DNA from 4 places in the Halomonas sp. M1 genome. Region 4 is predicted to be linked to each of the others. Evidence: predicted binding sites of a transcription regulator. Region 4 holds the regulator's gene; each other region holds the start of a gene.
What was found. The regulator sigma-54, encoded in region 4, starts transcription at its own class of promoters, with help from an activator protein. The targets are predictions, from matches to a motif close to TGGCACNNNNNTTGCTNT.
Positions count from the first base shown of each region.

Region 1: a site for sigma-54 is predicted at 5,585-5,602, ahead of urtA (urea ABC transporter substrate-binding protein). Genes of this name have one in related genera too.
Region 2: a site for sigma-54 is predicted at 3,701-3,718, ahead of speB (agmatinase). Genes of this name have one in related genera too.
Region 3: a site for sigma-54 is predicted at 3,075-3,092, ahead of P8S54_RS10475 (P-II family nitrogen regulator). Genes of this name have one in related genera too.

Region 1 is NZ_CP121119.1:2,231,538-2,239,439, forward strand. Features, by position in the region: gene urtE (urea ABC transporter ATP-binding subunit UrtE) at 1-362, opposite strand, end outside; gene urtD (urea ABC transporter ATP-binding protein UrtD) at 362-1,198, opposite strand; gene urtC (urea ABC transporter permease subunit UrtC) at 1,195-2,358, opposite strand; gene urtB (urea ABC transporter permease subunit UrtB) at 2,362-3,972, opposite strand; gene urtA (urea ABC transporter substrate-binding protein) at 4,108-5,460, opposite strand; gene P8S54_RS10235 (tripartite tricarboxylate transporter permease) at 5,839-7,329, opposite strand; gene P8S54_RS10240 (tripartite tricarboxylate transporter TctB family protein) at 7,378-7,860, opposite strand.
Region 2 is NZ_CP121119.1:2,034,048-2,041,949, reverse strand. Features, by position in the region: gene P8S54_RS09290 (sodium:solute symporter family protein) at 1-441, opposite strand, end outside; gene P8S54_RS09285 (aminotransferase class I/II-fold pyridoxal phosphate-dependent enzyme) at 1,280-2,554, shown strand; gene speB (agmatinase) at 2,626-3,537, opposite strand; gene P8S54_RS09275 (LysR family transcriptional regulator) at 3,721-4,644, shown strand; gene P8S54_RS09270 (PilC/PilY family type IV pilus protein) at 4,656-7,902, opposite strand, start outside.
Region 3 is NZ_CP121119.1:2,285,533-2,293,434, reverse strand. Features, by position in the region: gene P8S54_RS10490 (alpha/beta hydrolase) at 1-736, shown strand, start outside; gene P8S54_RS10485 (YifB family Mg chelatase-like AAA ATPase) at 733-2,241, opposite strand; gene P8S54_RS10480 (accessory factor UbiK family protein) at 2,457-2,819, opposite strand; gene P8S54_RS10475 (P-II family nitrogen regulator) at 3,169-3,507, shown strand; gene P8S54_RS10470 (ammonium transporter) at 3,554-4,801, shown strand; gene glnK (P-II family nitrogen regulator) at 5,003-5,341, shown strand; gene P8S54_RS10460 (ferredoxin--NADP reductase) at 5,595-6,371, opposite strand; gene P8S54_RS10455 (LysR family transcriptional regulator) at 6,554-7,480, shown strand; gene P8S54_RS10450 (methyl-accepting chemotaxis protein) at 7,485-7,902, opposite strand, start outside.
Region 4 is NZ_CP121119.1:908,485-916,386, reverse strand. Features, by position in the region: gene pmbA (metalloprotease PmbA) at 1-277, shown strand, start outside; gene P8S54_RS04180 (HPr family phosphocarrier protein) at 318-587, opposite strand; gene rapZ (RNase adapter RapZ) at 649-1,566, opposite strand; gene ptsN (PTS IIA-like nitrogen regulatory protein PtsN) at 1,644-2,114, opposite strand; gene raiA (ribosome-associated translation inhibitor RaiA) at 2,119-2,427, opposite strand; gene P8S54_RS04160 (RNA polymerase factor sigma-54) at 2,515-3,930, opposite strand; gene lptB (LPS export ABC transporter ATP-binding protein) at 4,036-4,803, opposite strand; gene lptA (lipopolysaccharide transport periplasmic protein LptA) at 4,815-5,306, opposite strand; gene lptC (LPS export ABC transporter periplasmic protein LptC) at 5,315-5,887, opposite strand; gene P8S54_RS04140 (HAD hydrolase family protein) at 5,887-6,429, opposite strand; gene P8S54_RS04135 (KpsF/GutQ family sugar-phosphate isomerase) at 6,459-7,445, opposite strand; gene P8S54_RS04130 (ATP-binding cassette domain-containing protein) at 7,751-7,902, shown strand, end outside.

The DNA.
Region 1 (7,902 bases), 1.3 Mb from region 4:
TCATAGATGCGCTCGGGGATTTTTTTCAGCCCGTCGCCTCGGGCAGCAAGCCCGGTGCGCAGGTTCTCCTCCACCGTGAGCAGCGGAAAAATCTGCCGCCCCTGAGGTACGAAGCCAATCCCCATTCGGGAGCGTGCTTCAACGGCTTTTTTGGTCAACTCAATGTCGCCGCCACCGCCTTGATAGCGTAACTGGCCGCTCTTCACCGCCACTTCCCCCATGATGGCCTTCATTAAGGTGGTTTTCCCCACCCCGTTGCGGCCCATCACGCAGGTACATTGGCCTACGGGCACCTCAAGGTCTAAATCCCACAGCGTATGGCTTTGCCCATAAAATTGGTTGAGCTTTTCAATGGAGAGCATCAGGCGGCCTCCTCATCATCGGCACCCAGGTAGACTTCAACCACCTTAGGGTCGCTTGATACCTGATCCATACTGCCCTCTGCCAGCACGCTGCCCTGGTGCAACACGGTCACTTTTCGGGCGATCGAGCGCACAAACCCCATATCGTGCTCTACCACCACCACGGACTGCTTACCCGCAAGGCTGGTTAGTAGCTCGGCGGTGCGCTCCATCTCTTGCTCCGTCATCCCCGCCACCGGCTCATCCACCAGCAGCAAGCGCGGTCGCTGCATCAACAGCATGCCAATTTCCAGCCACTGCTTCTGGCCGTGGGAGAGAATGCCGGCAGGCTGGTAGCGCAGCGCAGTCAACCCAATGGTTTCCAGCACCTCATCAATGCGGTCTTTGATTTCACCGGTCATGCGCGCGGTCAGCGTGGGAAAAATCCGCTTATCTGCGGCCATGGCAAGCTCTAGGTTTTCGAACACGCTAAGCGCTTCAAACACCGTAGGTTTTTGGAACTTACGGCCAATGCCTAGGCTGGCAATGTCGGGTTCGTTCATTTGCAGCAGATTATGGCGACTACCGAACCACACGCTGCCTTGGTTGGGCCGCGTTTTGCCGGTGATGATGTCCATCATAGTGGTTTTACCCGCCCCGTTGGGGCCGATAATGCAGCGCAGCTCGCCGTCATCGATGGTCAGGTTTAAGTTGTTGATGGCCTTAAAACCATCGAAGCTCACTGTGACATCTTCCATATACAGAATCGGGCCATGGCGCACATCTACCGGGGAAGCCTGGGGGGCCATAAAATCAAACACCCGGTCGCGCTGGCTCAGCGATTGTAAAAAGCTCATACGGCGGCCTCCTTAGGTGTGCTGTTGGGTTGATCGCTCTCATCGCCCTGCTTGCGTCGCTTGAGATGGCGAAATAGCCCCGCCACGCCCTTGGGCAGGAAGACCGTTACCAGTACGAACATCGCCCCTAGGGCAAACAGCCAAGCATCCGGCATCACGCCGGTAAACACGGTTTTGGCGTAGTTAACCAAAATTGCCCCAATTACCGCGCCATATAGCGTGGCACGACCACCCAGCGCGACCCATAGCACAATCTCAATCGAGAAAATCGGCGAGAACTCACTGGGGTTGATAATCCCCACTTGAGGAACATAGAGCGCGCCCGCCAAGCCTGCCAGCATGGCGGAAACCACGAAGACAAACAGTTGGAAGCGTTCAACCCGGTAGCCAATAAAGCGCGTGCGCGCCTCGGCGTCTCGGGTGGCCACACACACTCGGCCTAGTTTGCTGGTGACAATCGCGCGGCAAAGAACGTAGCCCAGCGCTAGCGCCACGCCGGTAGCAATAAATAGTCCTAAGCGGGTGTCGTTACTGCGCAGGTTGAAGCCCAGCAGCTCGCGGAAATCGGTCAGCCCGTTGTTGCCACCAAAGCCCATCTCATTGCGGAAGAACGCCAGCATCAGGGCAAAGGTGAGCGCCTGGGTAATAATCGACAAATAGACCCCGGTGACCCGTGAACGGAAGGCCAGAAAGCCAAAGACCAATGCCAATAACCCTGGTGCCAACAGCACCATGGCAAACGCGAACCAGGCCATATCAAAGCCGAGCCAGTACCAGGGCAGGCTGTCCCAGCTGAGAAACACCATGAAATCCGGCAGCACCGGGTCACCGTACGTGCCGCGGTCACCAATTTGGCGCATCAGGTACATGCCCATGGCGTAGCCGCCAATGGCAAAAAATGCGCCGTGGCCAAGGCTTAAAATGCCCAAGTAACCCCACACCAGGTCAACCGCTACCGCCAGCAGCGCGTAGCTTAAGTACTTGCCAAACAGGTTTACCGTGTAGGCATTCACGTGTAGCGGGTGGCCCTGGGGTACCGCTAGGTGCAGCACGGTGACCAGTAGAAGCGCGGCAAACAGCACGCCAAGGAAAAGCTGCGTGGCCCGTTCGCCAAACGGGCGGGTTAGCCAAAACTGGCTTGAGGATGATTGCGTCATCATAGGTTAGCCCTCCGCAGCCCGGCCCTTCTGCGGGAAGAGTCCACGCGGGCGTTTTTGAATAAACAGAATGATAAAGACCAGCACAATAATCTTGGCGAGCACTGCGCCTGCCCAGGGTTCCAACACTTGGTTGATAATGCCCAGGGAGAGCCCGGCCACCAGGGTGCCCCACAGGTTGCCCACGCCGCCAAACACCACCACCATGAACGAATCAATAATGTAGTTTTGGCCAAGGTTGGGGCCTACGTTGGTCAGCTGCGAGAGCGCAACGCCTGCCAAACCTGCCACGCCAGAGCCCAGCGCAAAGGTCATGATATCCACTCGGGTCGCGCGGATACCCATAGAGCGTGCCATGGCGCGGTTCTGAGTCACGGCGCGAACCTCAAGCCCCAGGCGCGTGCGGCGCATAATCAGCATCAGGCCTGCAAACACCACCAGTGCAAAACCCAGTACAAACATGCGGTTAAGCGTTAATGACAGGGCGTCGTTAATCACCAACGAACCGCTCATCCACTCGGGTGTAATCACGGTGCGGTTCAGCGGCGAGATCACCGTGCGCACCAGCTGCTGCAGAATCAGGCTAATACCGAAGGTGGCTAGCAGGGTTTCCAGCGGGCGGCCTTTGAGGAACTGGATCACGCCACGCTCAATGGCAATACCCGCAAGTGCCGCCACCATAAAGCCCGCAGGAATCGATAAGATTAACGCTAGCCCTGGCTGGCCGGGCAAGAGTTGCTGCATCATCCAGGTGGTATAAGCACCCAGCATGATCAGCTCGCCGTGGGCCATGTTAATCACACCCATGACACCAAAGGTAATTGCCAAACCAATCGCCGCCAGCACCAATACGGAGCCTAAACTTAAGCCGAAGTAGAGGGTTTCAATACCGCGGTTGATTTTCAGATTCTGCTCAATACTGGTCAGCGCTTCTCTTGCTGCATTGGCAATAATAGGATCTTCCCCGCTGGCCGCGCGGCTGAGCGCCACACGGGCACGGGGGTGAAGGCTACCGCGCAGTGCCTCAACGCCTTCAAGCTGGCCACTCTCTACTTGATAAATGGCAAGCGCCTGGGCAAGGCGACGCTGTACCTGGCGGTCCTCCTCCTCTGTGATCAGTTCACCGAGCGGCTCGGCTAGCTCTTCATCCACTTCACCCAATAACCGTTCTGCCGAAGAACGGCGACGCTCAACATCGGGTGAATAGAGGTCCACCACCGCAATGGCGCTGCGTAGCTGATTGCGCAGGGCGTTATTAATACCGATGCGATCCAGCTCGCGGCGCGACATATCGCCCAGAGGTTCATTGGTCAACGCATCCGCCACTGGCCAGTCACGACCACGGTTATCAAGCACCACCACAAAACGGCCGTCGTCAGTGCGTTGTAAGCGGCCATCCAGGAGTGCCTGTAGCCAGTCGCGGGCGCGCTCATCGTCGCTTTGCAATATGGCCGTAATCGCCTCTCCTTTGGCAGGATAAGAACGCACGTCCAACGCTTCGAGCAGTTCCAGCGCGGCTGAGTCATCAGGTGGGTTGGAGTCAGATTGTGCTTGTGCAGTGAACGAAATGCTCAGTAGCAGCGCGCACAAAAGCCCCAAGGAAAGGAAACGCCTCATAGGGGTTCTTCCTTTGGTTGTCTAACAAGGGTTGTCTAAAAAGGAGAGCTAGCGTGCTCCCTTGCCGCGTGTTGTTGCACTGCTTCGCTTGGCATCCGCGGGCCTAGCGAAGCAGTGCGGCAAGGGATAAGGGTGTTACTCAGCGAGGGCCGCTTCGGCTTCTTCTGCTGCGGTGCTACCACCACAGGAGCCGGTCGCAACGTTGAAATTGCCGCAGCGCATGGGCGCACGCCAGTCGGCGATCAAATCACGTGAACCCGGCAGATAGTCAGACCAGGCATCGCCCGCAACGGTTGACGGCGTTTGCCATACGATGTCGAACTGGCCGTTATCCTGCACCTCACCAATCAGCACTGGCTTGGTAATGTGGTGGTTAGGCATCATGGCCGCATAGCCGCCGGAGAGATTGGGAACCGTTACGCCAATAATGGCCTCTTTTACTGCATCAACGTCGGTAGTACCTGCTTTACGTACCGCTTCCGCCCACATGTTGAAGCCGATGTAGTGCGCTTCCATGGGGTCGTTAGTGACGGCTTCCTCATCGCCGGTCCAGTCAATCCAAGCATCGATAAAGTCATAGTTTTCGTCGGTATCAACGCTCATAAAGTAGTTCCACGCGGCCAAGTGGCCCACGAGCGGCCCGGTATCAATACCTGAAAGCTCCTGCTCACCTACCGAGAAAGCAATCACCGGGATATCCGCAGCGTCAATGCCCTGGTTAGCCAGTTCCCGGTAGAAGGGGACGTTGGCATCGCCATTAATCGTCGAAACCACGGCTGTAGGTTTGCCCTCTTCACCAAAGCGGCGAATTTCAGAGACAATATTCTGCCAGTCCGAATGGCCGAACGGCGTGTAGTTGATCAAGATGTCTTCGTCTGCCACACCATGCTCATCTTTTAAGAAGGCTTCCAGAATCCGGTTGGTGGTGCGCGGGTAGACGTAATCGGTGCCGACCAGTGCAAAACGCTCGATACCGACTTCATTAATCAGATACTCAACGGCAGGAATCGCCTGCTGGTTGGGGGCCGCGCCGGTATAGAAGACGTTTTCAGAAGACTCTTCCCCCTCGTACTGTACCGGGTAGAACAGCAGGCCGTTTAACTCTTCAAACACCGGTAGAACGGCTTTACGCGATACCGAGGTCCAGTTACCAAACACAACGTCTACTTCATGCTGAGCCAGCAGCTCACGGGCGCGCTCGGCAAACAGCGGCCAGTTAGAAGCCGGGTCGACCACTACGGCTTCAAGCTCGCGGCCCAGTAAACCACCGGCGTCATTCTGCTGCTCAATTAGCATTTCAACGGTGTCTTTTAGCGTTGACTCACTGATCGCCATGGTGCCTGAAAGCGAATGAAGAATACCGACTTTGATGGGGTCGTTATCTTGGGCAACCGCGTGGGCGCTGGCGCCCATTACCGCGGCGGCAATTAAGCCAGTGGTAAAACGGCCAAGGGTGCGAGGGTGTGTCTTGCGCTGCAGTGTGGTCACTTGAACCTCCTTGCGCCCCTTATGCTTGGGGCTCTGTATGTTGGCTGCGTGCTGAAACCTCTGCCTCTTGCTGCTACCGGCATTGGTGCGCTTCAGCACGTCCACTAGAGTGGTACCTATTACGCCTGCAAGGGGTGCGCCACATTGGAACAAATGAATTTAATAAATAATAAATCAAACACTTAGCCATTAACTAAGAAACACCTAAAAACGCTTTATGCACTAACGTAGCGCGCTAACACATCCTTAATGCACGGCTTGGATGCACCAGGAGAGCACCATGCACCAAGAAAGCATTCACAGCGATTTAGTGTAAAAAACTAAAAAAAACGCCCTAGCTAGGCTAGGGCGCTAAACGTTTTTTAAAAAGAGAGATGCTTAAGCCACGGGGCGCTTACGACGCTTCTTTAAGAGCGGTAAACCAAGCGACAGCAGCGCAATAAGCAGAAGGCTCAGTGAGATGGGTTTTTCAACAAAAATCATCCAGTCCCCGCCAGAAATCTGCAGCGCGCGGCGCATGGACTCTTCCATGATATTGCCTAGAATCAGCGCCAAAATCAGCGGTGCTGCGGGGAAGCCAAATAAGCGCATCCCCAGGCCAATCAACCCAAAACCAAGCAGCAGCAGTAGATCAAATACGCTGAAGCTCATGCCGTAAACGCCAATCATGCAGAAGATTAAAATCAGCGATAGCAGCAGTGGCCGCGGCAGATCAAGAATTTTGGCGATCAGCGGAATCAGCGGCAGGTTGAGTACCAGCAGGAAGATGTTGCCGATATACATACTCGCGATAACCCCCCAAAACACATCCGGGCGCTGCTCAAGCATCATTGGCCCAGGCGTTACCCCCATCACCAAAAGCGCACCCAGCAGCACCGCCGTCGTACCAGAGCCCGGCACACCCAGCGTTAGCAGCGGCACAAACGAACCGGTACAGGCAGCATTATTGGCCGCTTCCGGGGCAGCAACCCCCTTAATATTGCCTTTACCGAAGGTATCGCCATCTTTGGCAATACGTTTTTCCATGCTGTAGCCAAGAAAAGAGCCAATCGTGGCCCCTGCGCCAGGCAGCACCCCGGTAAAGAAACCAAGTACCGAGCTACGGCTGATAGGGCCTGCAATCTGCTTCATTTCACTGCCCGACAGTTTTAGCGAGCCAATCGCATTTCGCTTCGGCGCTTTACCGCCACCGCCCCGTAGCAGCATGTAAAAAACTTCTGCCAAGGCAAAAATACCCAGAGCCACTACCAGAAAATCGATACCGTCGAGCAAGTTAGTAGTGCCAAAGGTAAAGCGCTCGGTACCCGTTTGTAAGTCGATACCAACAATGGAGATCATCACGCCCACTACCGCCGCTATTAACCCTTTCACCAAGGACTTATCCGATAGTGAGACCACGGCGGTAAGGCCCAGAACCATCAACGCAAAATACTCCGGTGGGCCAAAACTCACCGCGACTTTGGAAAGTAGCGGTGCCACTAGCATCAAAAAGACAATCGAAATGGTGCCGCCAATGAAGGAGGCATAGGCAGCGATAGCCAGCGCTTTCCCGGCCATCCCCTGCTTAGCCAACGGATAGCCGTCAAAGGAGGTCGCCACCGTGCCTGCAACACCGGGGGCATTAAGCAGAATAGACGACGTTGAGCCGCCAAAAATCGCGCCGTAGTAAACCCCCGCCATCAAGATCAGCCCTGACGAAGGCTCCATGGCAAAGGTAATCGGAATCATCAGCGCCAGTGCACTAATCGGCCCTAGGCCCGGCAGCATGCCGATAATAGTGCCCGCAAATACACCAGCAAAGACATAAGCAATATTCATTGGCTCAAGCGCGATGCCAAAGCCATACATCAAATTGTTTAAGGCATCCATGGGAGACTCTCTCGCAAAACCCGCTACAAATTCAGCATCACGGTGTGATTAGAACGGCAGAACGCCGGTTGGAAGGTAAACATCCATGACCCGCGTCATCGTCAGATAAAGCACCAGCACCACACCCAAAGAGGTTGCTAGGTTGACCCCATGACGTTGGTAGCCGTAGTAAGCGGTCAAGCCAACGCACAGTAGCGTTGAGGCAAGCACAAAACCCAATGGCACCAGCAGCAGCGCGTAGGCAGCAATGGCCAGCGCGGTTATTACAACGCGTGCCCAGGGAGTAAGCAGCAGCGGCCCTTGGGTAGCGTCTTGGTCGATTTCATCGGCGCCTGCAATCGGGGTGGGTTTCTCAAAAAAGAGAAAAACCGATAGCAATAGCAAAGCCGCGCCCAGCACTTTAGGGAACAGGTCAGAGTCCACTGGACGTGGCAACGGGAAAACAGGTATCTGCCACGCCATCGCTAGATAGGCAGCCGCCAACAGCGCTAGCACAAGTGCCAGCCACTGGTTAGTGTTTAATCGAGTCATTGGAATCTCTCCGAAGGCGCCGTGGCATTTAAGCACTGCCTT
Region 2 (7,902 bases), 1.1 Mb from region 4:
GGTGAAATTCACCATCAGGCTAATCACGCTGCCTAGCACGTTCGAGAGTGCCAAAATTAGCTGGCTAGAGGCGCCGTGGCGCGCGTGGATCAGCTCCCCTAGGGTATGGGCGTTGGGCGCCAGTTTTCGAAAGCGGCGCCCAAAGGGGTAGATAAACAGAATCATCAGCGCGCCCCACAATCCATAATGGATGGGCCCTGAAACACCATAGATATAGCCAGAAGTGGCGGCGGCGTAGAAGGAGGCCGCCCATATCCAGGTGGCGGTCATGCTGGCGGCCCCCATACCAAACCCAACGCGGTGATTGGAGACCATAAACGCATCAGCATCTTCGTTTTTTTTGCGGATGCCTTGGGTTATCAGATAGGTGCCGCCGTAGAAGGCAAGCATTAATAAAATAACGGTGAGGGTCGAGAATTGATATAACGATACGCTATTCAAGGCTAGTCTCTTGGTTAGTGAAATGAACACGTCGACGGCACGTTAAACAGAGCAACGTACCCGGCGCCTTTTTTAAAAAGGGGGCGTGCGCGAACACTAAAGCCGTGCGTTTAGAAAAAGCAGCAAGCACACCGTGCGATACCCCATGGGCTATCGCGGTGGGCGAATGACGGCAATAAGGTGCCTTAGAGCGGCATTACCCCAAAGCAGGCTAGTAGGGGGGGCGGGCGTCGCGGCATGCAGCGGCCCTCATCTGAGTAGTGGCCTGAGTAGAGGCTTGACATGGATTCCCTCTTATATCGATGGCATCTGCACCGGGCAGGGAGTCGAAAATACCAATGATCCAGCGTGTAATAAGGCAAAATGGTACGCCCCATTTTGGGCGTTACAGTAGGTTCACTAGCTGATAATTCCAAACCTAAGGGGCACCTACCTTAAGCTGCAAGGCAAAAAATGTCTACTTTGTCTAATTTTAAAAGTGTTAAGACAAGTGTTGTAAATATTGGCTATGTGTTGTTTGGTGGCTTTTTTAAGCAGTTTTATTGGTTGTGTTATTTATTATAAAGCAATGGTTTTTTAGTCTTGATTGCTGGTTGAAAAATAATTTAATGAATGGTTGTGTTGTTATTATTCTTGCTTTTACTTGCTAGATTTTTTTATAAGTAATAATTATTTTTTAATTCGTTAAAGATAAAAAATAAGTTTTTCATATGGCACGGCTATATGTTGGGGGTGTCATGCTCACAAGTGTTTCGTCTATTTTGTGGCATTAATTGGCTTATGGGTGACGCTTGTTTAAGATCAATAATGACTTCTCATCAACCAGCGAGCCTATCTTATGAAGCCTGAAACCATTGCCCTCCATCATGGCTATGCGCCTGATTCACAAAACGCCGTTGCTGTACCGATTCATCAGACCACCTCTTTCTCTTTTGATAATGCGCAGCACGCAGCGGATCTGTTTGATTTGAAAGTAGAAGGAAATATTTACTCGCGTATTATGAACCCAACCTGCGCTGTGCTGGAGCAGCGGGTAGCCGCGTTGGAAGGCGGCATCGCGGGCCTAGCGGTGGCCTCTGGCATGGCGGCTATTACCTATGCCATTCAAACCATTGCCGAGGCGGGCGATAATATCGTCTCAATCAGCGAGCTGTATGGCGGCACTTATAACCTGTTCGCCCACACGCTCCCGCGCCAAGGTATCCAAGTACGCTTTGCCGATAAAGATGATATTGATGGCATTGAAGCCCTGATTGATGAGCGCACCAAAGCGGTGTTCTGCGAGAGTATTGGTAACCCATCCGGTGGGGTGGTGGATCTTAAAAAGCTTGCTGACGCAGCCCATCGCCATGGGGTGCCGGTCATTGTTGATAACACCACCGCAACGCCGTTTTTGTTTCGACCCATTGAACACGGGGCGGATATCGTCGTCCATTCGGCGACTAAATATATCGGTGGCCACGGCACTACGGTGGGCGGTGTAATCGTTGATTCAGGAAAATTCCCCTGGGCGGAAAACGCTAGCCGTTTCCCGCTACTCAACGAGCCAGATATCTCCTATCACGGTGTTAGCTATACCCGCGATGTGGGGGAGGCGGCCTTTATTGCCCGTGCCCGCGTGGTGCCACTGCGCAACATGGGGGCAGCGCTCTCTGCCCAAGCCGCCTGGAATCTGTTGCAGGGGTTAGAAACACTGTCGCTGCGCATCGAACGCATTTGTGCCAACGCCTTAGCGGTCGCCAAGCATTTGGAGAATCACCCGCAGGTAGAGTGGGTGCACTATGCAGGGCTTGAAAGCCATCCCGATCACGCACTGGCCCAGCACTATATGCAGGGCCAGGCATCAGGCATCTTAAGCTTTGGCATTGCGGGCGGCCAAGCGGCGGGTGAGCGCTTCTACGATGCGCTATCACTGATTTTGCGATTGGTTAATATCGGCGATGCCAAGAGCTGCTCTTCTATTCCCGCATCCACCACGCACCGCCAGTTAAACGAGCAGGAGTTAAAGGCCGCTGGTGTTACACCGGATATGGTGCGGCTGTCGATTGGCATTGAGCATATTGATGACCTATTGACAGATATCGACCAAGCACTAGCCGCCTCCCAAGGCTAGAGAGGCCTAAGCCGTTGAGGGGCCACCGCGTATTGGCTCGGTCAGCCAATACGCGGTGGCCGAGGGGAAAGCTAACGGCTATAAGCGCTTTTCGACGCGGCCAGCGTGTATAAAAACTCAAGCCCCAGTGTGGCCGCGGCAAGCGATGTGATGTCACCGTGGTCGTAAGCAGGGTTTACTTCCACTACGTCCATTCCTACCAAGTCCATCCCTACCATGCCGCGTATCACTTTCAGCATTAAATCAGTGGTCATACCACCGCAGACGGGTGTGCCAGTGCCGGGGGCATAGGCGGGGTCTAAGCCGTCGATGTCCAAGCTCACATAGGCCGGATGATGACCCACGCGGGCTCGGATGCGCTCCAACACCGCAGCGGCGCCGTGGTCGTTCACCCAGTCGGCATCCAGCACTTCGTAAGGGTGATTGTGACGGTCGTAGCTGGTGCGAATACCAATTTGTAGTGAGTGTTCAGGCACTACCAGCCCCTCTTTTAAGGCGTGGTGGAAAATGGTGCCGTGGTCAAAGCGTGTGCCTTGCTCATAGGTGTCGGTATGGGCATCAAAATGGATCAGTGCCAGCGGGCCATGTTCCCGAGCATGGGCACGCAGCAGCGGGAGGCTGATGTAGTGGTCGCCGCCCAGGGTGAGCATTTTTTTATCCGCTTTTAGCCAACGCATCGCATGGGTTTCAAGGTTATCTACCAAGCTTTCCGGCTCGCCGTAGGCATAGTCCAGATTGCCCGCATCGCACACCCGCAGACGCTCTTCCAGGGCAAAATCCCAAGGCCAGCGTTTGCCTTCCCAAATTAAATTGGCGGTACTTTGACGAATGGCGTTGGGCCCCATGCGGGTGCCTGACCGGCCAGAACACGCCAAGTCAAAGGGTACACCGCTTACCACTACCTCAGCATCGGTCGCTTTGGGATCAATAGCTTTGGGTACGCCCATAAAGGTTGAGATTACATCGCCATATAAGCTGGGCATGGTGGGTGCAGAGAGAGTGTGCGAAAGGGTCACTGCAGGGCGTCTCCTGACGTACTTAAAAAGGAGGTGACATCGCCTATAGAGGTGGAAGAGGCGAAAGAAGCGTGACGATAAGGCGTTTTTGGTAATGAATGAAATGAATGTTTAGAATGAAACCATTCGTACTGCAAATAGTGAGTCACCATGCGTTCGCTTCGCCACTTTGATTTAAATTTACTCTTGGTATTTGAGGCGTTGATGCGCGAGCGCCATGTGACGCGGGCGGCAGAAAAGCTGCATCTAAGTCAGCCAGCGCTTAGTCACGCCTTAAAGCGGCTGCGGGAAGCGCTAGACGACCCGCTGTTAGTGCGAACGGGCAATGGCTTGCAGCCAACCCCAAGGGCGCTGGCGCTGCTGCCGGTGGTGCAGCAAGCATTGGCACTGCTGCAAGCAGGCTTGGCCCCGCCAGAATCGTTCACCCCGGCGACCAGCACGCGTCGCTTTACCCTGGCCACTACCGATTACTTTGAAGAGGTGATGTATCCGGCTTTTCTTAGTCAATTGCTGACTTACGCGCCGGAGATCAGCTTTTCGATAGAGCTAATTACGCCTGACGTGCTTAGCGATGCGTTAGAGCAGCGCCAGGTAGATATGGTGGTGGGGTTAGATAGCCAGAGCGCATTGCCCACAGGTGTCATCCAAACACCGTGGATGGATGAAGCGTTGGTCTGCTTAGCTGCAGCGGATAATGACGGCGTGGGAGAGGCGCTGACCATCGAGCAGTTTGCCCGTCAGCCCCATGTTGAGTTGGCCGATATCAGTGGTTTATTGCCCAGTAGTATCGAAAACTGCTTAGCGCAGCATCAGCTAAGCCGCCGCGTTATTTCTAAAAATCTAAATTACATCGCGGCGGCTAGAGTTGTGTCATTAACCGATGCCATTATGACCCTGCCGAGGCAAATGGCTGAGCGGTTCATCACGATGCTGCCAGTGCGCATCGTTGTGCCACCCCAAGAGCTCCCTGCACTTAACATGACGCTGATCCAGCACGGGCTGTATGCCAATGATCCTGCGATAGCTTGGCTAGCTAATGAGCTTACCGCGTTTGCTAAGCGCTTTGGCCGATAAGGTGTGAGCAATTATATATCGGCCTCTTCTTCAAACAGCTGACGCCATGAGCGGCGGCCTAAGTGGCCATCGCTAAAGCCAATAGCTATTGACCCATCCCCATTAGGCGAAGCGTTGAGGTCATCGGGGTTGCCGATAAACAAGCGCTCTACCTGCCCATCGTTAACGCCCACTAAGCGCTCACCTGTGCCAGCTTGAAGACCCGTGATGGCATCGCCGTCGATAGTGGCATCGCTGTCCGGCTTTCCGTCGCCACTGAGATCAAAGGTAGTGGAGCCGCCACTGCCGCCGGTATCGGCTAATAGCGACATGAAGAAACCGCTACGCCCGCCGCCACAGGGGTCGGACTCATCGGGGAGTAGTGTAGAGAAGCGGACACGGCGTGGCAGGCTGCTGGATATCGATGGCGCGGCAATCACGCGTTCGCCCGGGGGCAGCTCTATGCGCCACCCGCGCTGGTTGCTGGAAGGCGCAAGATTGGTGCTCGCTCTCAAGTTGAAGCCATCCCGAGACGCATTGCCGGTAATGCGCTGGGTCAACAGATCTGACGTGCCGTAGGTCGCGGTGCGCCCTACACGATCCTGAATACCCAGGAATTGCTGAGGTACGCTATCACCGATATCACTGTTACGGAAATAGCTGCCGGTGCCAAATAGCACCATCAGCGTGTCAGGAGAGCCACTACTCATTGTCACGACCGGGGCGGAAGTGATCGGCTGGTCGGCGCTGCCCGAGTAGAGTTGGTTGACACTGCTTCCCTCGGTCAGTGGGAAGCGCCACATATTGCCCGCAAGATCCCCAGCGTAGGCAAAGCGTGCGCCTGCAAAGCTTGGCCAAGCGGTAACGGTAGGCGTGGCCAGGCCGTTAGGGGCTTCGGCACTACCTGAGTTTGTTTTTAAATGGGCAATCAGTTTGCCATCTTTGAGGTTAACCACGAATAGTGACGCTTGGTAGCTAGCGCTATTGTAGCCATTGCCAAAAATAGCGACCCACGAGCCGTCAGTGAGCTGGGTAATCGTGGGTTCGCTTACTCCGGTGCCGAGTTCGGGGTGGCGGAACTCCCATAGTACCTTGCTCGGCCCCATGTTGGTTGGGTCGCTGACGTCCAGAGCAAATACTGTTCGCCCGCCTGCGCCCATGGTGCCGACGGCGACCGCACCAGGCCCCTCTGGAATGTTTACCTCACGTACGGCGGGGGTGCCGTCCATAAAGTAACGGTGGCTATAACCTTCTTGGGTTAATGGGCGCAGGGCGGGTTCTTCACCTTGGGTTAGCTCGGCAGGCAGGTAAGCAAATAGCTCTCGGCCGGTAGCGGCGTTGAAACCATGGAGCATGCCGTCATTCGCGGCTACCAATAACAGCGGCGCGCGGCCCTGCTTACCTTGCAGGACGACGGGATTGGCATTAATAATATCGCCCAGCAGCGATTGGCGTGACCTTAGGCCCGAAACACTTTCACCCTGAAACCACCGCACTTCATCAACGGTTAAGCCGGTGCTTGCAGAATTAAGTAATACGCCAGTGCGCGTGCCATCTTCGAGCCGCTGAGAAGTCAGCAAGTGACGACTGCCTGCCTGTTGAGCAAGCTCTGCTTCAGCATTCCAGCGACTACTTCTGCTGCCGTCTGCCTGAATGGCAAAGGCGGCCAGGCGGCCCGACCAATCTTCACTTCTAAACCCAGCCGTATAGAGCAGATTGCCGTCTTCCACGCCAAACTCATCGCTATTCACTGCGGCTGAAGTGTTCGATTGAGAAGCGGCAATAATATTACCGAATACTTGCTGCATGACTCGGTTAAGGGAGGCTTCGTCATTGGCAAAGTAGGCACGCCCCGTGCCGCCTGCACGGGCTAAATCCCCTAGCGGGTCTTCAGATACATTGGGCAGGTTGGCAATATCTGGTGGCAGGTTAAAGCCCACCACATACGTTTTAACTGGGTTGGGAAGCTGAGCATTTGTATCATCATATAGCCGCTTAATAGCGGCTTCAGCGCTGTTGAGTGCCCCGCTAACGTTGCTGCCTAGCGAATTACCCGAGCGGTCCACGGAAGGTAGGCCATCCGTTAACCAGATATTGGCATTCACTAAGCACTGCTGGGCATCAGGGTTGTTGATATTGGGGATGCTAATGCCGGAACGCTGGCCTTGAGCGCTGTGAAAAGCGCTGCTTGGGCCAGTATTATTCAGGAAGTAGTCCCGTGCGGTATACATGGTGCCTTCAATGGGTGTTAGCCCAGCTGCAACAAGTGGCCAGCTTGGGTCGGTCATGGGGTTGCCGTTGCCGTTCCACTCGTGTCGCTGGGTGCCTAACTTGGTCTCGATAGCTGCCCAGTGTGCATTGTTAACAGTACCATCCGCATTGAGGCCGCCTATTGGCACATGTAAATAACCAAGCCCTGGTGAAGTGGTGGTACGCCATTCCCACTGGTTGAGCTGTATCGAAGCGGTATGGGCACCCCAGTTTGGAATGCCGCGTTGGCGTAGGCTGTCAACTAATGGAAGCGTAAAGTTAGAGTTCACTGGGTTGCTGTAGGAGACGCCATCGCCAATAGAGGGAGAATTTGAAAAGCCTGTGGTTAATCCACGAAAGCGCTCGGAAAGCTGTTCAGAGGTGGCGGTTGGGTTAGATATACGACGCCAATACTCTGTAACGTCGTTGCGCGGTAAACCCGTCGAGAAATTTTCCTCGAACATATAGCCGGGCACGCCAACGTTGAAGAACGCATAGATAACTGTACCCGGAAGCCTTGCGCGATAGCGTTTGGTGCTGGCGTTCCAGGCTCCATCAAAGTCCGAATCGTACCAACTGGGATTGGCGTTGCTAGAGTAGCGCGCTGCCAAGGCTCGTTCGGTTAGTCGCCACACAACGGTATTGCCACTAAAAGCATCATTACGTGTTAGCGACGCTGGGTTCTGCTGGTAGGCCATGAGGCCCATATTGATATCGCTCTGGTAACGTTCTACCAAGTCGCGGCCAACCCGTTTCATAATGCTGGATTTACTCAGCGGTGAGCGGGCACCTGCGGGGCAAAGTGTGGCATTAAATGTATTGGGCTGGCAGGCCGCTAGGGTGTCACGATCCCCTGTTTCTGTACCAACTGCTACACGGCCATCAAGCCCTTCTTGGCCGCTTTCGGAGTTATCGAGTATCAGCAGTACGTTAGGGGGCACGCGACTAACGACGTTTAAAGGCGCTGTCGAAATACCTGTTTGGTCATCTGGTATTTCATAATCCTCATCAATAGGATCGTCACCACCG
Region 3 (7,902 bases), 1.4 Mb from region 4:
ATTTGTCATTCACGGTTACTTTGACCATTTAGGGCTTTACCGGCACTTGCTTGGCTGCCTGCTGGCGCAGGGGTGGCGGGTGGTGCTTTGGGACTTGCCCGGTCATGGGCTTTCCAGCGGCCCCCGGGCAGAGATCGAAGACTTTGACGATTATCAGCACTGCTTAATGCATTTGCAGACTGCCCTGCAAGTTCAGGGTATGGCTCCTAAGCCGTGGCTGGGCGTAGGGCAAAGTACCGGTGCGGCGATACTGGCAACCGATGCCCTTACCCGACGGGAAGCATCCGGCTGGTCGGGCATTGTGCTGCTGGCGCCGCTAGTGCGCCCCTGGCGCTGGAGCCAAGCCAGCTGGTTGCATCTGATAGCCAGCCCGTTTGTGAAGGAGCTGCCGCGTAATTATCGGCCCAACTCCACCGATGAGCAGTTTACTGAGTTTCTCCGCGACCACGACCCGCTCCAGCCCGAGCGTTTAAGCGTTGTCTGGATTACTGCCATGCGCCGCTGGATGCCGCGGTTGCTGGCGCTGCAGCCCAACCCCTTGCCTACCTTGATTCTGCAAGGTGAGCAGGATTTAACCGTCGACTGGGAGTGGAACTTAGATGTGTTAGCGGAGAAATTCCCTAATGCTGAGGTGCACCGCCACCCAGATGCCCGCCACCATCTCGTCAACGAAGCGGAACCTATCCGCGATGTGCTATTTGAAGCGCTGGATCATTTTGTCGAGAGTGTGCGTTAAGCCCCTTTCAACATTCGATCTAACTGCCGGTAGCCGATGGCTTCGATAAAGTGAGGCTGTGAGGGTTTAGGCTCGCCCTGTAGATCCGCCAGGGTGAGCGCAACGCGAAGCACGCGATGGTAGGCGCGGGCGGAAAGCTTGAGCTTTTCCAGCACGCTTGCCAGCCAGGCGCGCTCTTCGTCGTTAAGCGCGCAGGCGGCTTCTAATGCTTTGCCACTCAGCTGGCTGTTAAGTGCGCCTCGGGCCATCTGCCGTTCGCGTGCGGCCATTACGCGCTCCCGCACGGCACTTGAAGGCTCGCCCTGGGTTTGGGCGGTGAGTTGCTCGGGTGGCAGCGCGGGGACTTCCACCTGTAGATCAATACGGTCAAGAAGCGGGCCTGAAAGCCGTGCTTGATAGCGCTGAATTTGGCTGGCGCTGCACTGGCAGCGTTGGCGTGGGTCGCCTAAGTGCCCGCAGGGGCAGGGGTTCATGGCGGCTACGAGCTGAAATTGAGCAGGGTAGCGGCGCTCGTGGCTGGCGCGGGCTAGATGTATGGTACCTGTTTCTAGGGGTTGCCTCAGCACTTCTAAGACGTTGCGGGAGAACTCCGGCAGCTCGTCTAAAAACAGCACGCCGTGGTGAGCCAGCGAGATTTCCCCTGGTTTGGGTTTAGAGCCTCCGCCTACCAGTGCGGCGGCGCTGGCGCTGTGGTGGGGTTGGCGAAACGGCCGCTGGCCCCAGTCGGCTTCTAACGGCAGCCCACATACGGAGCGCACCGCGGCGACTTCTAACGCATCCTCTTCTGAAAGCGGCGGCAGAATGCCGGGCAAGCGGCTGGCCAGCATGGTTTTGCCGGTGCCTGGCGGCCCTGCCAGTATCAGGTTGTGGCCGCCAGCAGCAGCGACTTCTAGCGCTCGGCGCGCTTGATGCTGGCCGCGCACGTCGGCTAAATCTGCCATGGGGGCAGTGGATTTAACTGACGCAGAGAGCTGATGGGGTGTGATTTTTTCCTGGCCCAAAAGGTGAGCAACTACCTGCCAGAGCGAGTCAGCGGGCAGAACGGGTAGATCGCCAGCCAGCGCCGCTTCATCGGCGCAGGCGCGAGGAATAATCAGCGCCTTGTTCGCTCGCCGGGTGGCCAAAGCAAAGGGCAGCACGCCGGGCACGGCGCGCAGCTTGCCATCTAGCGCTAGCTCGCCCGCGCACTCCATGCCTTCCAATGCTTCTACAGGTATCTGCCCGGAGGCGGCAAGAATGCCCAGGGCAATGGGAAGATCAAACCGGCCGCCCTCTTTGGGCAGGTCGGCGGGGGCAAGATTCAGGGTGATGCGTTTGGTGTTGGGAAAGTCAAAGCCTGCGTTGATGAGTGCGCTACGCACACGTTCGCGGCTCTCTTTCACCGCGGTTTCCGGCAGCCCCACCAGCGTAAGTCCCGGCAACCCATTGGCTAAATGAACCTCTACATGTACCGCCGGTGCCTCTAAGCCAACGCCTGCGCGTGTGGCAACAATGGCTAATGTCATCGCGCTCCCTCGCTACTTGTTATCATCCAGGTTTAGCCAAATCTTACTTTATTTTAACCAAGTAAACCTAGTAGTCGCCCTGGATTAGCTACCACTGTTCCTTCAGCGGCGATGGCGTGCTGTAGGGAGAAGTCGGGATAATCATGCATCACATTGGCGCAGGAGGGCGGCGGCAGGCGTATCAACGCACTGCCGTCTTGGTGACGCGTTTACGCTTACTCGTCGGTGGCGTTCGGCTTTGCAGCAGCCCCTGGCTGGATAGGCTTTGTCGAGTCGGTGTGATCAGGCGTAGGGGGCACCTCGGCTTCAAGCGGCGTGGTGTTGTTTGCCACAGAGGCTTCTACCGTGGCTTCTAAGCTAGCCACCTGACGCTCCAGGGCTTCAACCCTTGCGCGAGTGCGCTGTAGCACATCCATCAGAATATCAAAGTCTTCTCGTGACACGAGTTCCAGCCGGTCAAAGGCGCCGCGCACGACTTGCTGTACGCCTTTCTGGATATCTTCGGGAGCGTGGGATGCGTTTTGTAAACGATCGCCAATCTGCTGAGCGAGACGGCTGATGCGGTCTTGGGGCGCCATAGTTCTCTCCTTAAACGAACACGCATAAATGTGAACTGCTTAATAGTAAGGATACGCAACCCTTCGCTAATACGCATGTGTCGTTTGCATTTGTGCGCTCAGATTGTCGTTGCATTGAAATGGGGCGCGCAGCTTTTTTGAATGATCACTTATGGTGCAGCGCCATGCTGCGCGCTATTTCAATTCTTGTCCTAAGCGTATTAAAGGTTCCGTATATTTTGTCAAGTTACTGACTTTAATAATAAAAAAATCGAGTGGCACGGTATGCGCATTAACGAGATAAGCACTTATTTCGGGCGACCATGTCGCCTCCTATTCAGCAGGGCTAATCCAGCAGGGGAGAACCGGGATGAAACTCATCACCGCTATCATCAAGCCATTCAAGCTTGACGACGTTCGTGAAGCGCTCGCCGACAACGGCGTTCAGGGCATCACGGTTACAGAGGTCAAAGGCTTTGGTCGTCAAAAGGGGCATACCGAGCTATATCGCGGCGCAGAGTATGTGGTCGATTTTCTACCCAAAGTAAAAGTTGAAGTTGCTGTTGATGATGCGCGTCTGGAAAGCGTTCTTGATGCTATTTGCAGCGCGGCGAACAGCGGCAAAATCGGGGACGGCAAGGTCTTTGTAACACCCCTTGAAGACGTGATTCGGATCCGTACCGGTGAGCGCGGCGCTGACGCCGTGTAATCCAGCCAGCTAATAACATCTTTCTATGGTTAATGGGGAACTGACAATGAACGAGCTTGCAGAGTTGAGTTACGCGCTCGACACCTTCTACTTCTTAATGTGTGGCGTGTTGGTCATGTGGATGGCGGCTGGCTTCTCGATGCTGGAAGCCGGTTTGGTGCGCTCTAAAAATACCGCCGAAATTCTCACCAAAAACATCGCGCTGTTTGCAATTGCCTGCACCATGTACCTCCTGCTGGGTTACTACCTGATGTACTCCAGCGCGGAAGGTGGTTTCTTGCCTAACCTTGGTTTCTTGCTAGGCGGTGAAAACAGCGCCGATGCGGTAACCGCGGGCGGTGATGACGCGCCTTACTACTCCATGCGTGCAGATTACTTCTTCCAAGTAGTATTTGTTGCCACGGCGATGTCGATTGTGTCGGGTGCGGTTGCCGAGCGCATGAAACTGTGGGCGTTTTTAGCCTTTGCTGTTGTGATGACGGGTGTGATTTATCCGGTATCGGGCTACTGGACGTGGGGCGGCGGCTGGATTGATGCGATCGGCTTCTCAGACTTTGCAGGTTCGGGCATTGTTCACATGGCTGGTGCGGCAGCTGCCTTAGCCGGTGTGCTGGTATTAGGTCCACGTAAGGGTAAATACGGTAACGACGGCACTATCCGGGCTATTCCTGGGGCTAACCTGCCGTTGGCAACGCTGGGTACCTTTATCCTGTGGATGGGCTGGTTCGGCTTTAACGGTGGCTCTGAGCTGAAGGTATCAGACGTTGACTCCGCTAATAATGTTGCACAAGTCATGGTAAACACCAATGCAGCAGCGGCGGGCGGTGTTATTGCTGCGCTTATCCTGGCGAAGCTATGGTTCCGCAAGGCAGACCTGACGATGGCGCTTAACGGTGCACTGGCGGGCTTGGTGGCGATTACGGCTGAACCTTTGGCGCCCACTGCCTTCGGCTCGATGCTGATCGGTATGGTGGGTGGCCTGATCGTTGTGGTTTCCATCGTGATGCTCGACAAGCTGAAGCTTGATGATCCGGTCGGTGCGATCTCGGTGCACGGTGTGGTAGGCATCTGGGGCTGTCTGGCAGTGCCTCTGTCTAACGCTGATGCCACCTTTGGGGCGCAGATCATCGGTATGCTGGGCATCTTTGCCTGGGTCTTCTTGGCGAGCCTGGTGGTATGGCTGGTGCTGAAAGCCATCATGGGTATCCGCGTTAGCGAAGAAGAAGAGTATGAAGGGGTGGATATCGCTGAGTGCGGACTTGAAGCCTACCCTGAGTTTAGCGTTAAGAAATAAACGTGCGCTAATGAAGTGAGCCGGCGCGTGGCCTCCCTAACCGGGAGGCCTTTTTGTTTTAGGATACGCTTAGGCTACATTTGCGTTGATTTTTTATTCTCCGCCGGTAGCGGTGTATGCTTAACGGTAACGGGGGATGGGCTTTAACCACAGTGGCCCGCCAACCTTCGACAATAGGCCACCAAGCTAGAGGATGTCGCAATGAAATTAATCTCAGCCATTATCAAGCCGTTTAAGCTTGATGACGTACGCGAATCACTCTCTGATATCGGCGTGCAGGGCATTACAGTCACTGAAGTGAAGGGCTTTGGTCGTCAAAAAGGCCACACAGAGCTATACCGTGGTGCAGAGTATGTGGTGGATTTTCTGCCCAAAGTAAAGCTGGAGGTGGCGGTCGATGACGATATGGCGGAGCAGGTCATCGATGCCATTACGCAGGTCGCCAATACAGGCAAGATTGGCGACGGCAAAATCTTTGTCATGCCGCTTGAACAGGTGATCCGTATTCGTACCGGTGAAACCGGAAAAGACGCGGTTTAGGTTAACTGTGAATAGTGAGTGGGGAAGGGTAAGTAAAAAGCAGTCAGTTTTTGCACTGTAATCAGTTTTTGAACTGTAAATAGTAAGCAGCACAAAGCCCCTGTGGAACAACTCCAGCAGGGGCTTTGTATTAGTGATGTGGTCATTAAAGTGACTAGAATTTTTCTACTCACGACTCACGACTCACGACTCACGACTCACGACTCACGACTCACGACTCACGACTCACGACTCACGACTCACGACTCACGACTCACTTCTCAACAAAGGCACGTTCAATCACGTAGTCGCCCGGCTCGCCCATACGCGGGGAGATATTCAGGCCCAGCTCGTCCAGGAGTGCGCTGGTGTCGTCGAGCATGGCGGGGCTGCCGCAGATCATTGCACGGTCTTGGCGCGGGTCGATGGGCGGAAGGCCGGTATCTTCAAACAGTTTTCCACTGCGGATATGGTCGGTCAGGCGGCCCATGGTGTGGAACTCTTCACGGGTGACGGTGGGGTAGTACACCAGCTTCTCGGCGACTTCTTCGCCCAGATATTCGTGCGCAGGTAGCTCTTTGGTGATGAAGTCGGCGTAAGCCAGCTCCGAGACTTCTCGCACGCCGTGGATTAGCACTACTTTCTCAAAGCGCTCATACACCTCAGGGTCTTGGATCAGGCTCATAAAGGGCGCAAGACCGGTGCCGGTGGAGAGCATGTAAAGGTTGCGACCCGGCAGCAGGTCGTCGCATACCAGCGTGCCGGTGGGCTTGCGGCTGACCATAATTTGATCGCCCACTTTTAAGTGCTGCAGGCGCGAGGTGAGCGGGCCGTCGGGCACTTTAATACTGAAAAACTCCAGGTGGTCTTCGTAGTTAGGGCTGGCGATGGAGTAGGCACGCATCAGCGGTTTGCCGTTTACTTCCAGGCCGATCATCACAAACTGACCATTTTTGAAGCGCAGGCTGCGCTCGCGGGTGGTGCGGAAGCTAAACAGGGTGTCGTTCCAGTGATGAACGCTGAGGACTTCTTCTAGGGCAAACTTGCTCATGCTGACTCCTCTAGGGGCAGAGTGGGCTACGCCTCGCCGCCATATTCTAAAAAAGAATAAAAAATAGCTGTATTTGATGCTGCTAATTCTAAATAACGGGTGGTATATCTGTTAAGTGAATTATACTGATAACACTTATCTAAAAAATAGATATAGAGCCCCCGGATAGATAGGTCACTGCTATGCATTACACCCTGCGCCAGCTAGAGGTCTTTGTGGCGGTTGCCCAGCACGAAAGCGTTTCCCATGCAGCGCGTGCGCTTGCCATGTCTCAGTCCGCGACCAGTACGGCGTTGGCGGAGCTAGAGCGCCAATTCGACTGCCAACTGCTGGATCGTATAGGTAAGCGGTTAAAGCTTAATGCGCTCGGTTTTCAGCTGTTGCCCAAAGCCGTGGCCTTGCTGGACCGTGCCGAAGAAGTGGAGGAGCTACTGCGCGGCCAGCAGGGGGTGGGCGCGCTAGATGTCGGGGCAACCCTTACCATTGGCAACTACTTAGCCACGCTGCTGATTAGTGACTTTATGCAGCAGCACCCCGGCAGCCGCGTGCGTCTAGCGGTGCGCAATACGCGGCATATCATCGAAGGCGTGCGCCAGCACTCGCTGGATTTGGGGCTGATTGAAGGGCAGTGTGATGACGAGATGATTATCAGCCAGCCTTGGGTCGAAGATGAGCTTTGCGTGTTCTGCTCGCCGCGCCATCTACTGGCGGGGCGTGAGCATCTGGAGCTGGAACAACTGCTGCGTGAGGATTGGATAATGCGCGAAGAGGGCTCAGGTACGCGCATGACCCTTGAGCACGCCGCCCGCCACCGGCGCAGTCGGTTTAATACCCTGCTGGAGCTTGAGCATACCGAAGGCATTAAACGGGCGGTTGAATCGGGCCTGGGTATCGGCTGCGTTTCCAGGTTGGCGCTGCGCGATGCCTTCCGACGGGGCAGCTTAGTGCCGCTGCCCACGCCGGAGTTAGACTTAAGACGCCAGTTCACCTTTATTTGGCACCGCCACAAGCACCTCACCACCGGGGTGCGTGAGTTCCTGCGGCTCTGCCGCGAAATGACCGCGGGCGCTAAGCGTAGCGATGATATTCCGCTACCGCCGATTCCTTAGCCCATCAGCGGAACGTTTCTGGGGCCGGCAGTGAATACTCTTTAAGCGCCTCGCTGCCAGTCGTTTCAAGTGTGAAGCCACCTACCAATGCGGCCAACCGATCGGCTTGGTCTTTCAGCTGTTCGGCAGCGGTGGTGGATTCTTGCACCAGGGCAGCGTTTTGCTGGGTCATCTGGTCTAGGTCGGTCACCGCAATACTGACCTGGCTGATGCCATCGTTCTGTTCTTGCGCTGCAGTGCTGATGTCCCCCAGCATTTGAGTGACGCGCGTTACGCTCTGGGCCAGCTCACGCATAGCGGCTTCGGCATCGCGCACCATTTGGGTGCCGCTCTCTACTTTGTTGGCTGAGGCATCAATGCGCTGGCGAATATCTTTGGCGGCGTCGCTACTACGCGACGCTAATTTGCGTACTTCATCTGCT
Region 4 (7,902 bases):
CCGGGACGCGCTGCTGAAAGAGATGGGTCGGGGGATTTGGGTAACCGAGCTAATGGGGCAGGGCGTTAATGGCGTTACCGGTGACTATTCAAGAGGGGCCGCGGGTTTTTGGGTTGAAAATGGGAAAGTGCAGTACCCTATAGAAGAGTTCACCATTGCTGGGAATCTCAACACCATGTTTGCGGGCTTGGTCGGTGTTGCTGATGACATAGACACTCGTGGCAGTATTCACACCGGCAGTTGGTTAATTGATGCCATGACGGTCGCAGGCAGCTAGCAACTCATGTTTGGGGATAGCGGTTAGCTGATTAGTACCATCATTGATCCTCATCAAATCTCGCGTCGAACAGGCTTTGGATGGCCTCCAGCGCCTGTTCAGCGTCATCGCCCTCTGCGATAACCTTTAACTCGGTGCCACAAGGTGCTGCTAGCATCAGTAGCGACATAATATTAGCCGCGTCGGCCTTTTGCTGTTGCTTGTAAACGAAAATGTTGGCTGAAAACTGTTGCCCGCATTTGACCAGTTTAGTCGCCGCTCGCGCGTGTAAGCCGCGCTGATTGGTAAGGGTTAAATTTCGTTCTGGCACCCTGGTTCCTTTTTGCCGAGTGGTGTCGTCTTGTTGGATACGTGCATCTAAGGTGTTAAAGCTACTCAGGTTCGACTGGTTCTGAAGGTGATGGTTGCGCCGGTTGTTCACTGAGAGTGTACTGAAGTCCCAGTTCTCGATGCCTTAGCTGTACTTCCCCTATGTGTTTTACGAGCCGTTGCGCGAGTTCCTCCACCATGTAAACAGAGCGGTGCTGGCCGCCGGTACAACCGATTGCAATGGTCATATAGCTTCTCTGGCTGTTTTGGTAAGCCGGCAGCCACTTCTCTAACCAGCTGTAAATGTCGTTGCTCATCGCATCGACAATGGGGTAGCTGCTGAGAAAAGCCACAATGTTAGCGTCTCTGCCAGTGTACTGACGTAGCGTTGGGTCCCAGTAGGGGTTAGGTAAGCAGCGCACATCAAACACAATATCGGCATCTAGGGGTACGCCCCGCTTGTAGCCAAATGACTCAAAGGTGAGGGTTAGCTGGTCGCTATGCTGATGGGCGACTTGATCGGTAATACGGCGACGTAAGTCGTGCACCGAAAGCCGTGAAGTGTCGATCATGAGATCAGCAAGGTCGCGTATCTCAAGCAGCGTTTCTTCTTCTTTGTTAATGGCTTCCTCAAGCGTCATGTCGCTATCGCGAGTTAGCGGATGTCGACGACGTGTAGCGGAGTAGCGCTCTAATAAAATTCTTGCATCGGTGGTCAGGTAAATTACCTGGAAACGAATCTGCCGCTGATTGAGCTCTTCAAGTAGCGTTGGCAGGCGCTCAAGAGCTGCTGGCAGGTTACGGGCATCAATGCTTACCGCTAAATGGGTACGCCCACCCTGAACACGCAGCTCATCTACTAAAGAGCCAAGCAGCATCGCGGGTAAGTTGTCGATGGCGTAGTAGCCAAGATCTTCTAACGCTTGTAAGGCGATAGATTTACCGGACCCAGAACGGCCGCTAATGATCACCAATTGCATAGAGTTTCTCTTGGGCTGCCAAAAAATTAATGAGGCTTAAAATGAAGAAAGGTAGCGGCTAGCGTCGAGGTAGACGCTTAGTGCGCCGATTTTTCACGGATTTTTGAGGTGATAAGCTCAAGAAGTTCACGCTGGCTAGTACTTTTCCGAAGCTGTTGTCGCGTATCAGCCTCGTTCATGATGGTGGCAACTTGCCCAAGTAATGCTAAGTGCGTGTCGTCAGCTTCTTCCGGCACCAACAAGACAAACACCAGATCGACAGGGTCGCCATCAATGGCATCGAAATCGACTGGCTCGGCAAGCTTTAAAAAGCCGGCAATAGGGGCGATGCAGTGGGGGCTTCGAGCATGGGGAATGGCAACGCCATTACCTATACCAGTACTTCCCAGGCGTTCGCGACCAATTAAACGGCTAAAGACTTCCTGGCTATCCAGGCTAGGGGTGTTTTGGGCAATAAAGGTGCTGAAAAACTCCAGCACCCTTTTTTTGCTGCCCCCGGGCACGTCGTATAGCACGCGCTCCGGGGGGAGTATGGTTTCCAACGTCATTGAATTAACGCACACCAGCGCCTTGGGCGCGAGCTTGTGCTTTTTCCTTGTGTTTAACGAGTTGACGATCGATCTTATCCGCTAAAGCATCAATAGCGGCGTACATGTCATTATCTAATGCTTCGGCGTGAAGATCAGCCCCGGCTGCGTGCAGAGTGCAGGCAGCTTGCTGTCGCTCTTTCTCAACAGATAAGGTCACTTGTACTGTCGTAATGTTGTCGTAGTGGCGCTCAACGCGCGCTAGTTTTTCATTTACGTAGTCACGCAAGGCGTCAGTCAGATCTACATGATGACCAGTGATATTTACTTGCATTGACGTGCTCCTTATCCATGGGACTGTACTTCGATTGTAACCCTTTTTACGCTGTTGCAAAGCCCTATAGCGGTGTTTCCTTGTTCGCTAACGTAAACGGCGCCGTTCACTTGAAGAGGGAATGCCCATTGACTCTCGATATTTGGCGACTGTGCGCCTTGCAACACTAATTCCGCCTGCTTCCAAGAGCGTCACCAAACGGCTGTCGGAAAGCGGCTTGCCCGGTGGCTCATCTTGCACCAACTTCTTAATCCGCGCGCGGATAGCGGTGCTGGAGTGGCTGTCGCCACCATCTTGGCCGCTGACCTGGCTGGAAAAGAAATACTTGAGTTCAAATACTCCTCGGGGCGTATGAATATACTTTTGAGTGGTCACCCGGGAGATGGTGGACTCATGCATCTCCACGGCTTCGGCTATGTCCGCTAAAATTAACGGTTTCATCGACTCTTCACCATGCTCTAAAAAGCCAATCTGGCGCGCGATAATTTCTCGACCCACTCGCAGCAGCGTATCATTTCGGCTCGAAAGGCTTTTAATTAGCCAGCGGGCTTCTTGAAGGTGCTCTTTAAGGAACTGGTTATCTTGGCTTTTATCAGCACGCTTTATCAAGCTTGCGTAGTCAGGCTGAATGCGTAGCCGGGGCAACGCTTCTGGATTAAGTTCCAGGTGCCAGCCTTCATTATCGTGCCGCACGACCAAATCTGGGGTTATATAGCTATCATCGCTGTCGCCGTAGGCACTGCCGGGGCGCGGGTCAAGGCTGCGAATGAGGCGAATAACATCATCGAGTTGTTCATCATCCAGGCTCAAGCGTCGTTTAAGCAGCCGTATATCGTCTTTGCCGAGTGCCTCAAGAAATTGACGCACCAGCCGTTTGGCAGGTACTAAAAGCGGCGTCTCCTCGGGGAGCGTGGCTAGCTGAAGCATTAGGCACTCGCGTAAGTCCCGCGCGAAGACCCCGGTGGGCTCAAACTGCTGCAAGCGCAACAGGGTGTTCTCTACTTCACGCTGGCTTAGGCCGTCCAGGCCCTGAGCTTTTAAGCCTTCGCGGATGTCGTTAAGCGGCTGAGTGATGTAGCCATTGGCATCGAGGGCATCGATCAAGCTTTCGGCAATAGTGTGCTCACGTAGCGTGAAGTCGGTCATGGCAAGTTGCCAAAGCAGGTGACCGTGCAGGCTTTGTCCTGCTGCCTGGCGCTCAAAATCAGGCCCTTCGCTGCTACCGCCCGTGCTGCCCATATCTTGGTAGGTGTCGGACCAGTCACTATCCACAGAAAGCTCACTAGGGATACTTTCAGCCCATTCTGCTTCCGGCGTCTCGGTGACCGCCTGCTCGCCAAATTCATCCTCTTGTTCCAGCATTGGGTTAGCGTCGAGCGCTTGCTGAATTTCTTGCCGCAGGTCGAGTGTTGAGAGCTGGAGCAGCGCAATTGCCTGCTGCAGCTGAGGTGTCATGGTCAGCTGTGTGCCGATACGCAGTTGAAGAGAAGCTTTCATGACCATCTGAGAACCACTCGTTAATCAGAAAGCTCCACCCTAGTGCGAGTTATCCTCAGGTGCAAGTGCAATAAGCATGCCATTAAAAGTAATTAGTCGGTAGGCGCCTGTTTATAGGCGGAAATCAGCCCCGAGATAGACGTCGCGCACCTTCTGGTTATCGAGGATAGACTGTGGGTCGCCGCTAGCAATGATTTGGCCATCGCCAACGATATAGGCGATATCGCAGATATCGAGCGTGTCTCGTACGTTATGGTCGGTGATGAGGACACCGATATGTCGCTGTTTGAGCGCGCGTATAATCGTTTTGATATCACCCACTGAAATAGGGTCTACGCCTGCGAACGGTTCATCTAGCAGAATAAACACAGGCTCGGTTGCCAGTGAGCGGGCAATTTCAACGCGCCGACGCTCGCCACCGGATAGGCTCATGCCCAGGTTGTCGCGGATATGGGTAATGTGGAAGTCTTCAAGTAGCGACTCTAGACGCTGTTCACGGGCGCTACGGTCAAGCTCCTTTCGAGTTTCAAGTATTGCCATGATGTTGTCGGCGACCGAAAGCTTACGAAAAATAGAGGCTTCCTGGGGCAGGTAGCCAATGCCTGCAATAGCCCGTTCATGCATGGGTGCGCGGGTGAGGTCTAGATCATCAATACCGACGCTGCCTGCGTCAGACTTAACCAACCCAACGATCATATAAAACGAGGTGGTTTTACCCGCTCCGTTCGGGCCGAGTAGCCCCACAACGCTGCCTTGGGTAATCTCTAGGTTAATATCTTTCACCACCCGGCGACGCTTATAGCTTTTAGCCAGGTGATGAGCATAGAGCGTTTTTACCGGAGCAGTTTCGTTAGTTGCTGTGGTGCTGGGGGTTGTCACAAATGAACTCCCTATTGCGCGGGCTGTAGGGTCATGCGAATACGCTGTGATTCGCTTCCGTCGACTTCTGAGCGGGCCTGCACGACCTCTCGGTCAATGAAGTATTCCAAGCGCCCCCCCTGGAAACGATCACCTCGTTGGGTAAGCTCTGCCTGATCGATGAGCTCAACCCGGCGTTCGGCGACATGATAGATAATGCGACGTGCCCAGCCTTCCATGGGTGTTGTTTCACCGTCTAGCTGGTTCCGTAGGTAAGCGCGCTCACCCGTGGCGATTGCGCGGGCAAGTTCGCCAGCATCATTGCGCTGAATTTCGACACGCTCCCCGCGAAGCTGCATCTCACCCTGGCGAATATTAACATTGCCGCTATAGACTGCCGTGCCAGCGAGCTGATCAAGATCTAAGCGGTCTGCTTCAACTTCAACCGGCGCTTGCGTTGTTTGGGCAGCCGCTGAGAGCGGCACCGCTAGGGCTAAAAGCGCGGTGCAGATTAAAACTTTCATAGCGACTCCTAAGGCGTCTGGGGGGCGGGCGGGTGGATGCCGCGCACATTATCGGTTAAGCGAACCTGGCTAGTGTCAAGCCACACATCCATGCGTGAAGCGCTGATCCGCTGTGGCGGTTGCTGCAGAAGTACCGGCACGTCGCTCCATGCATGGCGTGTCATGCCGTTATAGTGTAATAACTCTGTATCCAACTGCCAGCCTTCATCCGGTGCCAATAGTCTGGCTGCGCCGGTTAATGTCAGCGCGTGTGTGTCCGTATTGAGCGTGCCTGCGTTGGCGGTAGCTAGCCACTCTCGCTGTTCACCATCAAATAGTGTTACTCGGGGCGAGGTGGCTTGCGTCATGGCCCGCTGGGGGGTATGAACTAAATAGGGCGTGACCAGCGACTGTTGAATAGCACCCGTTTCGCCAAACAGAGTGATTTCAGCGTTTTCTAGCACATGGCCAGGCTCATCGGCTTGAGCATCTGGGTCTGGAGCGATGTCTTGCGGGCCGCGGGGGTCTATCCATACCAGCAGGGTGCCCAGGGCAACCACAACCCCGGTTAGCCAGACGCGCTTTTTAACCCGCCGAGTCATTACGAATGCCTGTGTAGATAGGTGTCCATCACGGCATCCCAGTGGCCTTGGGACATGAGCAGCGTATCGCAGATCTCACGAACCGCGCCGTGGCCACCAAGGCGATCGGTGATCCAATCCGCGTGGGTGTGCATGTAGTCGGGTGCATTGGGAACGGTAATGCCTACTCCAGAGCGCTTGATAGGGGCCAAATCCGGTAAGTCGTCGCCGCAGTAGGCAACTTGCTCTAAAGTGATGTCAAGGCGCTTGCAAAGGTCTTTGAGTGTGGCGAGCTTGTCTTCACAGCCTTGATGGACATGGGTAATGCCCAGAGACGCGGCGCGTTGACTGACCATGGTAGAGTCTCGGCCGGTAATCAGCGCCACATGAATACCAACGCGTTTTAATAGCTTTAGGCCGTGGCCGTCCTGGGTGTGAAACGCCTTAATCTCAATGCCATCCGCTTGGAAGTAGAGCCGGCCATCTGTCAATATGCCGTCGACATCAAGAGCGAGTAGACGTACACGACGAATGCGATCAAGTAGAGCATCAGGTAGGGCCATAGAGCCTCCTTGTAAGTGTTCAATAGTTTTCAGATAACGCCGCTAATCAAAAGATCATGCATATGTAAAGCGCCGATAGGTCGCTGCTGTTCATCGACCACGGCAAGCGCAGTGATACGGCTATCTTCCATGATCCGAACAGCTTCTGCAGCAAGCACATCAGGCCCAATACGTTTCCCAGGCCGTGTCATGACATCGTCAACACACACCTCTCGCAGGTCATGAAATTGATCAAGGGTGCGGCGTAGGTCGCCATCGGTATACACGCCGGCTAAGCGTCCATCGCTATCGACGACACAGGTGAAGCCAAGGCCTTGCCGGGTGATTTCCAACAGGGCATCCCGAAGTGGGCTACCCAGCGCAACTTGGGGAAGGCGAGCACCGTCATGCATGACGTCTTTAACACGCAGTAGCAAACGTTTGCCTAAGCTGCCGCCAGGGTGAGAGAGGGCAAAGTCTTCAGCGGTGAAGCCGCGAGCTTCTAAAAGTGCGACGGCAAGTGCATCTCCTAGCGCTAGCGCTGCGGTAGTCGAACTGGTAGGCGCAAGGTCGAGCGGGCAAGCTTCTCGCTCAACACCACTGTCCAGGTGGGCATCAGCATGTTTAGCCAGCGTGGAGCCGGGGCGGCCGGTCATGCTTACCAGGGGGGTGCCGAGTCTTTTAAGTAGCGGTAAAAGAGCGGTTACTTCGGCCGTTTCGCCAGAGTTCGATAGCGCTAATACCACATCGGCACGGGTAATCATGCCAAGGTCACCGTGGCTAGCTTCCCCTGGGTGGACAAAAAAAGCAGGTGTTCCAGTACTGGCAAGGGTAGCGGCTAACTTGCCAGCAATGTGGCCAGATTTCCCCATGCCGGTGACCACTACCCGGCCTTGGCAGGCAAGAATCAATTGACAGGCATGATCGAAGCCTTCGTCAAGCTTCGCCTGCAGGCCCCCAATAGCGGCTTGCTCAATTTGCAGGGTGCGCAGCGCACTTTCACGCAGCTGGCTGGGTGTAGAGGGTGGCTGGCGCATGATGTTGATAGTCTCGTTAGCGTTCAAAAATGAATAGGTAAGAATAACATCTCGTTGCGCTTTATAGGTAAAGCGCTTCGTCGCTTAGCCGCTTAAAAAAGCGGCAGGATCCGTTGCAGTGGCCTGAGATAGTGACAACGAGAGGTGCTGTTACTGCACGCTGTTACTAAAGATAGTGTTAGGATACGATGTTCGATAATATTTAGAAAACACTGTTTCTTTAGCGATGAATTCTACACTAAGCGGTGTGCGGTGATCCTATACTAACCCGCTACGGCGAGGCGACAATGAAGGTCAATCAGCCTATGACAGATGTTCCCTTCATAGAAATTGAAGATTTGTACTTCTCTCGGGGCGATCTCGATATTTTCCGGGGGATCAACATGACGATCCTGCGGGGGAAGGTGACGGCTATCATGGGGCCAAGCGGCACAGGTAAAACAACGCTGCTTAAGCT